DNA from 2 places in the Anaeromassilibacillus sp. SJQ-1 genome. Region 1 is predicted to be linked to the other one. Evidence: predicted binding sites of a transcription regulator. Region 1 holds the regulator's gene; the other holds the start of a gene.
What was found. Region 1 encodes Rex, which represses fermentation and respiration genes when NADH is low (regulators of the CRP and FNR family bind a similar motif). Its sites were predicted from a motif close to ATTGTTAANNNNTTAACAAT; they were not measured.
Positions count from the first base shown of each region.

Region 1 (7,236 bases):
CCCCAACATCAATCCGTTCATCCGCACTGGATGGATTGTCATGGTTGCGCTCGGTGCAATAAAGGAATGCTTTGCTGCTACAGCCAACGGCACTCCGATGGAATGCCCTCCACCCAACACCAAAGAAACCGTCGGTTTTTTCATGCCAGCGACCAGTTCCGCAATTGCGAGTCCGGCCTCCACATCCCCGCCTACGGTATTTAGAATAATCAATAAACCGTCAATGCGTGGTTCTTCCTCGATGGCCACAAGCTGCGGGATTACATGTTCATATTTTGTGGTCTTATTTTGCGACGGCAAGACATTATGTCCCTCGATCTGGCCAATCACCGTCAAGCAATGAATCATATGCCGCCCATCTCCGGTGATGACCGAACCGGTATCCACAATTTGATCGGTCTGTTGCTTTTCGTCGTCTCGCGCTTCACTGCGGTCTTTATTTTCTCCGCTATCATTTCTTACGCCAGCGGGCTGCGCCACAGCATACCGCGCGGCACGCATGGCCGAATACGTTTTTTCCATACTTGCCACCTCCTACCGCTTAGTGTTCCGGCCATCCAGCAGTTCATACACGAAGGACGCGGGAAAATTGCGGTATAGGCAAGTTCAATTGTATTATAACATCATTCCACACGGCCTTCAAGCCAGGGGTTGTTCCGATTTCCAAATCCTGATCTGCAGAGCTTGCTGCCTCGCCAAAATTTCACAGAGCATAAACCGGTAACATAGAACCGATACAAGGCCCCATCTGTGTGAATATATTGACAATCTTAGGAAATTGAACGATAATAGGAATAATAAATTAGACAGGATCATTCACGAAAACTTTCGAAAGTAAAAATGGAGGAAAATCATATGGGACTGACTTTGGCGCAAAAGATCATTAAAAACCATATTGTGAGCGGCGAGATGACAGTCGGCAGCGAGATCGGCCTGAAAATCGATCAGACCCTCACACAGGATGCGACCGGTACCATGGCCTATCTCGAATTTGAGGCAATGGGCGTTCCGCGCGTCAAAACAGAGCGGAGCGTTGCTTATATCGACCACAACACCCTGCAAACCGGCTTTGAAAACGCCGACGACCACCGCTTTATCCAAAGCATCGCCAAAAAGCACGGCATCTGGTTCTCTCGCCCAGGAAACGGTATTTGCCATCAGGTGCATCTGGAGCGCTTCGGAATTCCGGGCAAGACCCTGATCGGTTCCGACAGTCATACGCCAACCGGCGGCGGTATCGGGATGTTGGCAATGGGTGCAGGCGGCTTGGATGTCGCAGTCGCCATGGGCGGCGGTCCCTATTACATCACCATGCCCAAGATGTTGCGCGTAAACCTGACAGGGAAACTTTCCCCCTGGGTTTCTGCGAAGGATGTCATCTTGAAGGTTTTGCAGATTCTCTCGGTCAAGGGCGGTGTGGGAAAAATTGTCGAATATTCCGGCGAGGGTGTCAAGAGTCTGTCCGTACCGGAACGTGCTACCATCACCAACATGGGCGCAGAGCTGGGCGCCACTACCTCCATCTTCCCATCCGACGAAATCACCCGGTCCTTCCTGAAGGCGCAGGGCCGCGAGGAGGATTGGATTGAGCTTTCTTCTGATCCGGATGCTGTGTATGACGAAGAGATCTCCATTGACCTGTCCGAATTGGTCCCGTTGGCCGCCTGCCCCCACAGCCCGGACAATGTAAAATCCGTGGATGAGATCGGCGCCATCAAGGTCGACCAGGTCTGCATCGGTTCCTGCACCAACTCCTCCTATCTGGATTTGATGCGTGTCGCCTCCATCCTAAAAGGCAAGACGGTTCATCCGGATGTAAGCCTGGCCATTGCCCCTGGTTCCAAGCAGGTTTACAATATGTTGGCGCAGAATGGCGCTCTGGCAGATCTGATCGCTGCAGGAGCCCGTATTCTGGAATGCGCCTGCGGTCCGTGTATCGGTATGGGCCAGTCCCCGAATTCCAAAGGGATCTCCCTGCGCACCTTCAACCGCAACTTTGAAGGCCGTTCCGGTACTGCGGATGGCCAAATCTATCTGGTCAGCCCGGAGACAGCTGCAGCTTCTGCACTGACCGGTGTGTTCACAAATCCGCAGACTCTCGGGGATGAAGTGCCGATTGCCCTGCCGGAGAAGTTCCTTATCAACGACAACATGGTTGTTGCGCCAGCTCCGGAGAGCGAGATGGACCAAATCGAAATCCTGCGCGGACCAAACATCAAGGAATTTCCCACCACGGACCCGCTGCCGGAAACCATTGCGGCGAAAGCGCTGCTCAAGGTTGGCGACAATATTACAACCGATCACATCATGCCGGCCGGCGCGAAGATCCTTCCCTACCGTTCCAACATCCCGTACCTCAGCAATTTCTGCTTCGCTGTATGCGATAAAGAGTTCCCGGAACGCTGCAAAGAATATGGCAAGGGCATCGTTATCGGCGGCGCTAACTACGGACAAGGCTCTTCCCGTGAACATGCGGCGCTTGTGCCGCTGTATCTGGGGGTAAAGGCAGTCCTGGCCAAAAGTTTCGCGCGTATCCACTGCGCAAACCTGGCCAATGCTGGAATACTCCCATTGGTCTTTAAGAATGAGTCCGATTATGATCGTGTAGATCAGATGGATGAGCTGGAATTGCCGGAAATTCGTACAGCAATCGCCAATGATTCAAAGATCGTTGTGAAGGATGTAACGAAGGGGATTGAATTCGAAGCAGAGGCCGTCCTCTCAGCGCGCCAGCGCGAGATGGTCCTGGCTGGCGGCCTACTGAACTATACAAGAGAGCAGTCCAAATAAAATTGAACGTAATGGAGGGATTTCCCATGGCCAATAAGATTCCTATGACCACCCCGCTTGTGGAGATGGACGGCGACGAGATGACCCGTATCATCTGGAAGATGATAAAGGATATTCTTCTCACGCCCTATATTGATCTGAAAACTGAATATTACGATCTTGGCCTCAAACACCGCGATGAAACCAACGACCAGGTGACTGTGGACAGCGCCAACGCCACCAAAAAGTACGGCGTGGCTGTCAAATGCGCTACCATTACTCCGAATGCGGCGCGCGTCGAAGAGTATAACCTCAAGGAGATGTGGAAATCCCCGAATGGAACCATCCGCGCCATGTTGGACGGTACGGTTTTCCGCACTCCCATTTTGGTAAAAGGCATTACGCCATTCATCCCCACATGGACAAAACCCATCACCATCGCCCGTCATGCTTACGGCGACGTATACCGCAATGTAGAGATGCAGGTGCCAGCCGGCGCCAAGGCCGAGCTTGTTGTCACGGATTCCGAGGGAAAGGAAACGCGCGCTACCATCCATGATTTCCAGACCCCCGGTATCATCCAGGGAATCCACAATCTGGACAAGAGCATCAGCAGCTTCGCGCGCTCGTGCTTTAACTATGCTTTGGATGCCAAAAAGGACCTCTGGTTTGCAACCAAGGATACCATTTCCAAGCAGTACGATCACCGGTTCAAGGATATTTTCCAAGAGATCTTTGACGCTGAATATAAGGAAAAATTCGATGCAGCAGGGATCGAGTATTTCTATACCTTGATCGACGATGCCGTTGCCCGCGTGGTCCGCTCTGAAGGCGGTTATATCTGGGCGTGTAAAAACTACGATGGCGATGTGATGAGCGATATGGTCGCCACCGCCTACGGTAGCCTGGCTATGATGACCAGTGTATTGGTTTCCCCGGACGGCGTATACGAATATGAAGCGGCACACGGCACCGTACAGCGTCATTATTATAAGCACTTAAAGGGAGAAAAAACCTCCACAAACTCCATGGCGACGTTGTTTGCCTGGACAGGCGCGCTGCGTAAACGCGGCGAACTCGACGGCAATTCCGCTCTGATGGACTTTGCGGACAAGTTGGAGCACGCTTCGATTCAGACCATTGAAGAGGGCGTTATGACCGGCGATCTCGCCAGCCTTTCCAATCTTCCGAATAAAACGACCGTGGATACGGAAACCTTCCTGAGAGAGATTGACAAGCGCCTTGTGGCAATGCTGTAAGCACTCCGCACGGACGGCGGAATCTCAACTGGCTTTCTTTTTCTGAATAGAAAGGACCTAATCAATTATGCCAAAACGGGAAAATATCTCCATGTCCGTCATCCGGCGGCTTCCCAGGTACTACCGATTCCTCAAACTTTTGGGAGAAAAAGGCGTTACACGCATCTCCTCAACGGAGCTTTCGGCCAAACTGGGGCTTACCGCCTCCCAAATCCGCCAGGATCTCAATTGTTTTGGTGGGTTTGGGCAGCAGGGATACGGCTACATGGTGGATCAGCTCTGTACAGAAATCGGAAACATTCTGGGTCTATCCCATGCCTACAAAGCGGTACTAATCGGTGCAGGTAATCTGGGGCGGGCCATCGCTTCCCATCTTTCCTTCGAAACGGAGGGATTTACGCTGGTGGGGATTTTTGACAATTCCGATACAAAGATCGGTCAAACCATCAATGGGCTCACCGTGCGCAACATCGATACATTGGAGCGCTTTTGTAACCTTGAAAAGCCAACCATGGCAGTGCTCTGTGTTCCCCGAAGTGCGGTGGAATCCTTGAGTGACCGGCTGTATGCGTTGGGTATCCGCTGTTTCTGGAATTTTAGTCACTATGACATCAGCATGAAATATGCCGATGCGATTGTGGAAAACGTCCATCTGAACGACAGCTTGATGACGCTTTGTTATCGCATCACCAATGAGCCCATGCATCCAACAAAATAACTGTAGATCCTACGGATCCTTGCAGAACGAGGGTATCCTTCAGTCATTTTATGACTTTTGGGATACCCTCGCTTTTTAGAGACTTCGATGTTATTTCCAGACAGAAAAAAGGATGTTCCTTTCCTATGAATTCAAAATTCGTAGCCTTGAGACACACTTTTTTATGGACTCATTTTTGTTAAGCCATGACCTGTTTCCATCTCAAAAGGAACGTGTCAAAGCTCTTTTCTTACTAGTAAGCTCTTTTTCCAACTGCGCGCTGCCTTTATACGCAAAAAGCCGCAAGTCCCCCCTACTTTTCAGCATATTTCCTTTTCCACAAGGAGATACTACCAACAAATACAACAGGGGAGGAACCAAGGTATGGATGAAAAAGCAAGAAAAGTACCTGTGGTAAAGAAAACAGGCATCCCGGAATCCGAAACAGATGCCGCTGTGGAAGCACGGGCACGGGAGGCAGCGGCTGACACCGAAGGAGAAGTACACACAATGATTGATCGCCTGGTTCAGCGGGCGCAAAGGGCCCTCCAGGCTTTTATGGACATGAACCAGGAACAAGTCGATTCCATTGTTCACGCTATGGCATTGGCCGGATTGGACCAACATGTACGGTTGGCAAAACTTGCCTATGAAGAAACCGGACGCGGCGTTGTCGAGGATAAAATTATCAAGAATATCTTTGCGACAGAATACATTTGGCACTCCATTAAGGGCCAGAAAACCGTTGGAATTGTGGAAGAAAATGAGCTAGAGGACTATGTGGAAGTGGCAGAACCTGTGGGTGTGGTCGCCGGTGTCACGCCTGTTACTAATCCGACTTCTACTACGCTTTTCAAGTCGTTGATCTGTATGAAAACGCGCAATCCGATCATCTTCGGATTTCATCCAAGCGCCCAAAAATCCTCTGTCGAGGCTGCACGGGTGATGCGCGACGCCGCAGTCAGGGCCGGCGCTCCGGAGGACTGCATACAGTGGATTACAGCGCCATCCATTGCGGCTACCAATGCGTTGATGAACCATCCCGGCGTATCCTTGGTCCTGGCGACCGGCGGCAGTGGAATGGTCCGGGCGGCCTATAGTACGGGGAAACCAGCTTTGGGTGTCGGACCTGGAAATGTCCCGTGCTACATTGAAAAGACCGCCCGTTTGGAACGTGCCTGTACAGATTTGATGCTCTCCAAAACTTTTGACAACGGCATGATCTGCGCTTCTGAACAGGCTGTCATTGTGGATGAAGAAATTGCAGATTCCTTTGAACGCATCATGAAGGCAAACAATTGCTACTTTTTACAGGGGGATGAGATTGAAAAGGTTTCCAACTTTGTTATCAATCCACAGACACAAGCAGTCAACCCAGATGTTGTCGGAAAATCTGCCTCTTGGATTGCCGAGCAGAGCGGCATTCATGTGCCGGATCAGACGAAGATCCTTATCGCACGTCTTGCTGACGTAGGACCTGACTATCCGCTTTCGCGCGAAAAGCTCTCTCCCGTTCTGGCTTATTTCGTGGTCAAAGGTCACGGCGAAGGCTTTGCGATGGCTAAAAAAATGTTGGAACTCGGCGGTTTGGGGCATTCCGCTGTGATTCACTCTACAAATCCAGACCTCATCAAAGCATATGGCAAGGAGATGAAAGTCGGCCGTGTAATCTCCAATTCCCCCTCCTCACAGGGGGCAATCGGTGATATTTACAACACCAATACCCCTTCTCTGACGCTTGGATGTGGCTCCTATGGTCACAATTCCACCACCTCCAACGTGTCCTCTGTGAATCTGATTAACCGCAAACGGATTGCCCAGAGGAGGGTCAACATGCAGTGGTTCAAAGTACCGCCACAAATTTACTTTGAAGAAGATTCTATTCAATATTTAGAAAAGATGCCGGACATCGAACGCGCCTTTATCGTCACGGATGCGACCATGGTGCAGCTGGGATATGTGGACAAGATTTTATACTATCTGCGGAAACGGCCTGTGTACTGCCATTCCGAGATCTATTCCGATGTAGAACCCGATCCGGATGTTTCAACCATTCGAAGAGGCGTAGAGGCTATGCGCGCATTCCAACCCGATGTGATTATTGCGCTCGGCGGCGGCTCTGCTATCGATGCAGCAAAGGGGATGTGGCTCTTTTATGAACATCCGGAAGCTTCGTTCGATGGTCTGCGTTTAAAGTTTCTGGACATCCGGAAGCGCGCCTATAAATTCCCACGTTTAGGGGAAAAGGCAAAACTTGTCGCGATTCCAACCACTTCTGGTACTGGAAGTGAGGTAACTGCATTCACTGTTATCACGGACCGCCAAAACGGGAACATTAAATATCCGCTTGCCGACTATGCAGTCCGTCCAGATGTAGCCATCATCGACCCGCAATTCGTTTGGAACCTTCCCAAGGCAGCCACCCGTGATACCGGTCTGGACGTCCTCACACATGCAATTGAAGCGTATGTATCCGTCATGGCAAGCGACTACACGGATGGCCTGGCCCTT
Region 1 covers NZ_JBKEIV010000022.1:44,963-52,198, forward strand. Annotated here, with positions in the region: gene ACGCCZ_RS06100 (ClpP family protease) at 1-522, opposite strand, end outside; gene ACGCCZ_RS06105 (aconitate hydratase) at 856-2,790, shown strand; gene ACGCCZ_RS06110 (NADP-dependent isocitrate dehydrogenase) at 2,817-4,028, shown strand; gene ACGCCZ_RS06115 (redox-sensing transcriptional repressor Rex) at 4,096-4,746, shown strand; gene adhE (bifunctional acetaldehyde-CoA/alcohol dehydrogenase) at 5,110-7,236, shown strand, end outside.

Region 2 (7,236 bases), on a different contig from region 1:
CCTTTATACCAATCGGACTTGCGGCTGCGCTGATACGGGGGCAGGACACGTACGCCAGCATTCATACTGTCCAGGTCCCAAGGCTGACCGCTGCCAATGTACTCATTCAGCAGAAGAGGCTGATACTGTGTAAGTACACCTACACTTTCAATACCGGAATTGACACAGTTTGAAAGTGGAAAATCGATGATTCGGTATTTACCGCCGTATGGCACCGCCGGTTTTGCCAGGTTCTTTGTGAGCACGCCCAACCGGCTGCCCTGGCCGCCTGCAAGGAGCATAGCGACTACTTCTTGTTTTGGCATCATAATGATTCCTCCTTGGCTTCATATTTCAGTGTAAAGGGATTTCGGTTTATGAACGTCCACCAAAAAGGTGGATTACGCTTTTGGTTCGGCCTTCTTCTTGCGAGGGCGTGCTGTTTTAGCGCCTGTCTCGGAAGAGGTCTTGGCGGTAGCCGCCTTTTTAGCCCTTCCTGCCGATGCCGCCTTTGGTTTTGTTTTAGCCGGGGCCTTCTTTGTACGGCGGACCTTCTTCTGCTTGCAGCGAAGGAAAACAACGGACAGAGGCGCCAGATTCAGACTGATACTCTGTTCCATCCCATGCATCGGCTCGTCATCCAACGTTTTGATCTCCGTCCCGTTCGAGAGGCCGCTGCCGCCATAAATCACCGCATCCGATGAGAAGATTTCCTCATAAACGCCCAAATAAGGCACCCCTATGCAGTAATTTTCCCGCAGAACCGGCAGGAAGTTGCACACCACGATCAGTTCCTCACCCTGCTTGTCAAAGCGCCGGAAGGCGATGACGCTTTGGGTGTAATCGTCGTTGGAGATCCAGGAGAAACCCTCCCAAGAAAAATCAACCTCCCACAAAGGCGCATGCTCCAAATAGAAATGGTTTAAATCTTTGGAAAAACGCTCCATTTGTGCATGCCGTTCATCGCTGAGCAAACACCAGTCGAGCTCCTTTTCATAATTCCATTCGATCTCTTGGGCAAACTCTGTCCCCATAAAATTCAATTTTTTCCCAGGATGCGCCATCATGTATGAAAGGAAGGTGCGAACGCTCGCAAATTTCTGGTCACGGTCGCCGGGCATTTTATTAAACAGAGAACACTTTCCATGCACCACTTCATCGTGGGAAATGGGAAGTACGAAGTTCTCGGAAAATGCATAAAAGAACGAAAATGTAATATTGTCATGGTTAAATTTACGATAAATTGGGTCGAGGGAGATATAATGGAGCATGTCGTTCATCCAACCCATATTCCATTTATAGTTGAATCCCAACCCGCCGCAGAACGTGGGCTTGCTCACCATAGGCCAGGAGGTGGATTCCTCCGCGATCATCATAACCTCGGGGAACAGCTCAAAGATGGATTCGTTCAACTTTTGTAGAAAAGCGACCGCTTCCAGGTTTTCTTTGCCGCCGTTCTTATTGGGTACCCATTCTCCCTCTTTTCGGCTGTAGTCGAGGTAAAGCATGGAAGCCACGGCATCCACGCGAATACCATCAATGTGGTATTTTTCCAGCCAAAACACCGCGCTGGAAATCAGGAAACTGACCACCTCATTGCGGCCATAGTCGAACACCAACGTGCCCCAGTCCTTATGCTCGCCCTTGCGCCAATCGGCGTACTCGTAGCAGGGCGTCCCATCAAAACGCGCTAATCCCGCCTCATCCTTTGGAAAATGCGCGGGGACCCAGTCCATAATGACGCCAATTCCCGCCTGGTGGAACTTTTCCACAAAGTTCATGAAATCCTTTGGCTCTCCATAGCGGGATGTCGGTGCAAAATACCCCATCACCTGATAACCCCAAGACCCGTCAAATGGATACTCTGTGATGGGCATGAGTTCCACATGGGTGTAGCCCATATCCTTTATATAAGGAATTAGCTCATCTGCAAGTTTATCATAGGAAAACACATTGCCATCCGCATACCGGCGCCAAGAGCCCAAATGCACCTCATAGATGTTGACCGGTTGGTTGTAATGTGGCTTTTCTTTTTGTATTGATACCACGCCTGGTCGTTCCACTGATACCCCTCAATGTCATAATAACGGGAAGCGTGTCCAATTCCAGCCTCAAAGTGAAAGGCATATGGGTCGCTTTTCATGACTTTTTTTCCATCTTTACCTGTGATGCTGAATTTATAAATTTCATACATAGGGAGGACAAACGACAGATAACATTCCCAAACGCCGTCGCTGATTTTCTTCATTGGGTTTTTCTGATCGTCCCAATCGTTGAACGGACCGACGAGCGACACCGCCTGTGCATTGGGCGCCCACACCCGACAAGCCATTCCCTCTTTTCCGTTTACGGTAACCTTATGCAGCCCCATGTATTCGTAGGCCTTTACATTTGTTCCCTCATGGAATAAATATAGCGGAAAATTACTTTCTTCCGTTTTTTTCACATCTGGCATTTGAACCGCTCCCCCCTGGTAACATTTTCTTTAGGATTATCATATCACAAACTGACAAAATAGCAAGTGTTTTTAGTCGTTTGATTAGATATTCTACGGATATATATAAAATTTTTTGGTCACTTTGTTATAAAACGCCCAAGTTTTTCTCTGTAACGCTCTAATTTCCAAAAATCAGTATACCATACGGTGCTTGTCAGATTTTGCTTCTTCTCCCCACTCATGCTTGCATTACAATGCTCTAACAAATATAAAACAGAAAACTTTAAAAAGAAGAGCGGTGAGATAAGAAACTTTTTAGGGACAGCCTGCGGCCGCCCTCCTCATTTTCTTAAAACAACGCTCTAATTCGCACCTTTTTATGATTTAGCCGATCAGCAACGTTTCGATAGGAGAATCCCAAACGCAAACTTTTATCCTGTACGATTTCCAAGGCGTAATAAAATGTATCCCTTTTCACCGTGTGAACCGCCAAAATTGCCTGCCAACCGTTTACTTTCGCACCATTGCTCTCGATACAACTACATATCAGCCTTAAATAAAATACAAAATCCCCGCTCCTTTGTTTTACAAAGGAGCGGGGATTCAACGCTTGTTTTCGGTTTTAACCGCAGACCAAATTATTCGTGGTCAACCTTGTACATATGCTTGATGAGGTCGAGCACCTTGTTGCTGTAACCCCACTCGTTATCATACCAGGATACCAGCTTGACGAAATGGTCGTTCAGCATGATGCCAGCCTTCTCGTCAAAGATGGAAGTATGCGGATCGCCCAGGAAGTCGGAAGAAACAACCGCTTCATCGGTATAGCCGAGGATACCCTTCAGCTCACCCTCGGAAGCTTCCTTGATTGCCTTGCAGATCTCTTCGTAAGTGGTCTTGGTAGCCAGGCTTACAGTGAGGTCAACAACGGAAACATCCAGGGTCGGAACACGCATGGACATACCGGTCAACTTGCCCTTAACGGACGGAATAACCAGTGCGCAAGCCTTTGCAGCACCCGTGGAAGACGGAATGATGTTGCCAGCAGCAGCACGGCCACCGCGCCAGTCCTTCATGGACGGGCCGTCAACGGTCTTCTGGGTAGCGGTGGTGGAGTGAACCGTCGTCATGAGGCCCTCTACAATGCCGAACTTGTCGTTGATAACCTTGGTCAGAGGAGCCAAGCAGTTCGTTGTGCAGGAAGCGTTGGAAACAACCTTCATGTCCTTGGTGTAGGTGTCGAGGTTCACGCCGCAGACAAAAGTCGGGGTTTCCTTATCCTTTGCAGGAGCGGAGATAACAACCTTCTTAGCGCCAGCCTGAATATGAGCGGAAGCCTTCTCGGTGGTGCAGAACACGCCGGTGGACTCCACGACGTACTCAGCCTCAACAGTGCCCCACGGAATCTGAGACGGATCCTTCTCAGCAAAAACGCTGATCTCCTTGCCATTGACAACGAGCTTGCCGTTCTCAGCCTTTACGGTGCCATCGAAATGACCATGCATGGTGTCGTATTTCACCATGTAAACCATATAGTCGAGGTCGATGAACGGATCGTTGATGCCAACGATCTCAAAGGTCTCCGGCTGCGCAACAGCGGCACGGAAAACCAAGCGGCCAATGCGGCCAAAGCCATTAATGCCAACTTTAATAGACATAGAACTTGTACCTCCTGAATTTTATAGTGGTCTATCCTGCTATTATTTTATAGCATTCGAAACGATAATACAAGAGTTTGTCATAAATTTAACTTACATTTTTTAAATATTTTTCTGGAAAACACTTCAATTCTGTCCCTTTACCGTGCGAACCATCCCTTGAACGTTATTTGGCAATTGGCGAGCCGCAAATAAAAAGGATAAAATATAACACGCCATGCTTAAATTGACCAAATGCAACCCCGCAGGGAATAGTCCCGGAACCGTTCTCCCCATTGCCGCCATCAATAAAGTTGGAACAGAGGTCAACAACGCCATCAGTGCGGCGGGCAGTCCGGTGGCAACCATCATACGTCCGCTCTTCACGCTGTCAACGCCGGCAAACAATTTTGCCTGCGCAAACAGAAACAACAGAAGAAGGACAACCGAGAACATATCGTAAACATTTTCAGAAACATTGACCACTGCGGTATACGAAATGAATAGTAGAACCAGACAGATACAACCCCAAACAGCGGGTAAAAGCGCAATCAATGGATGCATCCCCATGGGATTGCTCCCTGTTGCAAAGCCGTAGGCGGCAAGAAAAATCGCCAAAGCTGCCAAAATACCCACGATTGCCATCGCCAGACCGATCACCCCGGCCGGGGTCGTGCTCTCGCCGTTTGCCGGAACCTGTGATAAGAGCGCGCTATACGTAAAAATATTGCCAATGGATTCAAACAGAAGCAGAGCGCCTGTCAATCCTGCTAAAACGGCTGTGGGAATACTCCGCAAAGGCGTATAGCCAACGGGCATCCGCTTACTCCCCATACAAATTACCACGATAGCGGCAAGTGCAACCAAAAGTACAATCACAAGCAGAGTTGTTGACATCGCGCCACCATTCAAAAAGCCAGTGTCCTCCTCCATCAATACCAATAGCTGATAAAGGCGCACTGGAAGCGCCACAACCAAAGCGACAAGGAAAACAATCCAGGCATGTTTCATAGACATATGCGATTCCCCTTTTTACATAGAATCAACCGACGCTGTATTCTATTTTACACAATAAAAACACCCTTAATTTTCCAATTTATAAAATAGAATAAAATGTTGCAAAAGGCAAAAAAGCCGCCAAACAGAGGATTCTACTGTTTGGCAGCTAAAATAGGCCTCAATCGCGCTGGTCGATTGGGATATATGTTTTTTCGTGTGTCAAAGAGCGATATGCGGGACGCATGATCCGCCCGCAGGTCTCCATCTCTTCGATTCGATGGGCGCACCAACCTGCAATACGGGAGACTGCAAACATCGGCGTATATAAGTCGCTCGGGATTCCCAACATTTCGTATACCAATCCTGAATAGAAATCCACATTGGCCGAGATGACTTTTTGATCGTTCTTTACCTTTGCGAATACATCCGGGGAGAGCTTTTCAACACGCTCAAACAGCTCGAACTTGCGAAGCAGTCCATGCTCTTCCGCCATCTTCCGCGCATTTTCCTTGAGAATAACTGCACGTGGATCGGAAAGTGTATACACCGCATGGCCCATTCCATAGATCAAACCAGAGCGGTCCCCTGCCTCTTTTCGGACAATCTTTTCCAGGTAACTCTCCACCTCGTCGTCGCTCTCCCAGTTTTCCACATGCTCCATCAAATCATCCATCATCGTCATAACGCGGTGATTTGCTCCGCCGTGTCGCGGTCCCTTCAAAGAGCCAATCGCCGCGGAAATAGCGGAATAAATATCCGTCCCCGTCGAGGAAAGCACACGTGTGGTAAAGGTGGAGTTGTTGCCGCCGCCGTGTTCTGCATGTAGAATCATGCACAAATCCAGAAGCTTGGCTTCTTCGTCCGTGAACACACGATCCGGGCGGATTGCATTGAGAATCGCCTCTGCTGTGGAATGGTTCGGGTCAAGCGGATGGAAAAACATGCTCTGCCGGTCAAAATGGCGGCGCTTTACCTGATAGGCATATGTCATAATAGTGGGAAGACGGGCGATCAGCTGAATCGCCTGCCGCATATTGTTTTCTAAAGAGGGATCATCCGGATTCTCATCGTAGGAATACAGCGCCAAGACCGAACGTCCCAACTTATTCATAATATTGCGGGAGGGCGCCTTGATAATCATGTCCTCTGCAAAATATTCCGGCAACTCCCGGCAGCTGTTAATCAGTTTGCTGAATCCTTCAAGTTGCGAGCGGGTCGGTTGTTTGCCAAACAGCAAAAGCCACACGACCTCTTCGAATCCAAAGCGATTCTCCTTGCGGCACCCCTCCACAATGTCCTCTACGTTCATTCCACGGTAGGTCAGGATTCCCTTATCCGGAATCCGCTCCGCGTCGTCGATCAAATAACCATGCACATTACAAATCAACGTCAAACCAGCCATAACACCGGTTCCATCCGGATTTCGCAATCCGCGTTTTACCTGATATAAATCAAACTTTTCCGGTGGAATTTGATTGTTCGCTCGAAATTCCTGACAGAGCGCTCGAAATTCCATTTTCTTTTCATCCTGCTGTATCTCTTTCATTATGCGATTCACTCCGTTCTCTTATTTCATCGGGCAAAATCGACTTATTTCGCCCGTTCCCCTTTACGCAACGATTTTATTTTATAAGATTGCTATGCCAAAGTCAATCATTGGAATAGAGACATTGTAGAAAACTCTGCATGAAAAATTAGCAATTATTTCATTTTATAGGCGAAATAGCAAAGATTTTCCCGAAATGCACCATCCTCATGCATAATTGAAACGCTTGCCATGTAAAAATGGGATAGCCGTATAAATGCGGACAAGGGGCTTTGTTTGCGGAGGTGTAAAGATGAAAGGTACTACGATTTTATGCTTGCTGTTATTTCTCGCCATGCTATGCATTCCCTTCCTGGCCGTTGGAGCGAATCTGCCCGACTCGCTGTTGGATTCTCCAAGGGTAACCGATTCCGGCCCATCAGCAGATTTTGAGAAGGCCTCATTCCGCATTCGGGATGAATCCACCAATCAGATTTTAACGGTCGGGGACAGGGACTTTCTCTATGGTGCAATTGTCACGGAGATGTCCCCAAATGCAGAACCGGAGGCATTAAAGGCGCAGGCAGTGGCCGCCTATACCTACTACAGCCGGCAGCGGGCACAGGCACATGAAAAAGGCGCGGACAGCGATTTTTCCG
Region 2 covers NZ_JBKEIV010000039.1:26,311-33,546, reverse strand. Annotated here, with positions in the region: gene ACGCCZ_RS10515 (glucose-1-phosphate adenylyltransferase) at 1-308, opposite strand, end outside; partial or broken gene glgB (1,4-alpha-glucan branching protein GlgB) at 381-2,434, opposite strand; gene gap (type I glyceraldehyde-3-phosphate dehydrogenase) at 3,055-4,074, opposite strand; gene ACGCCZ_RS10500 (hypothetical protein) at 4,201-5,070, opposite strand; gene ACGCCZ_RS10495 (citrate/2-methylcitrate synthase) at 5,231-6,568, opposite strand; gene spoIID (stage II sporulation protein D) at 6,891-7,236, shown strand, end outside.
Region 2: a site for Rex is predicted at 4,151-4,170, ahead of gap (type I glyceraldehyde-3-phosphate dehydrogenase). Genes of this name have one in related genera too.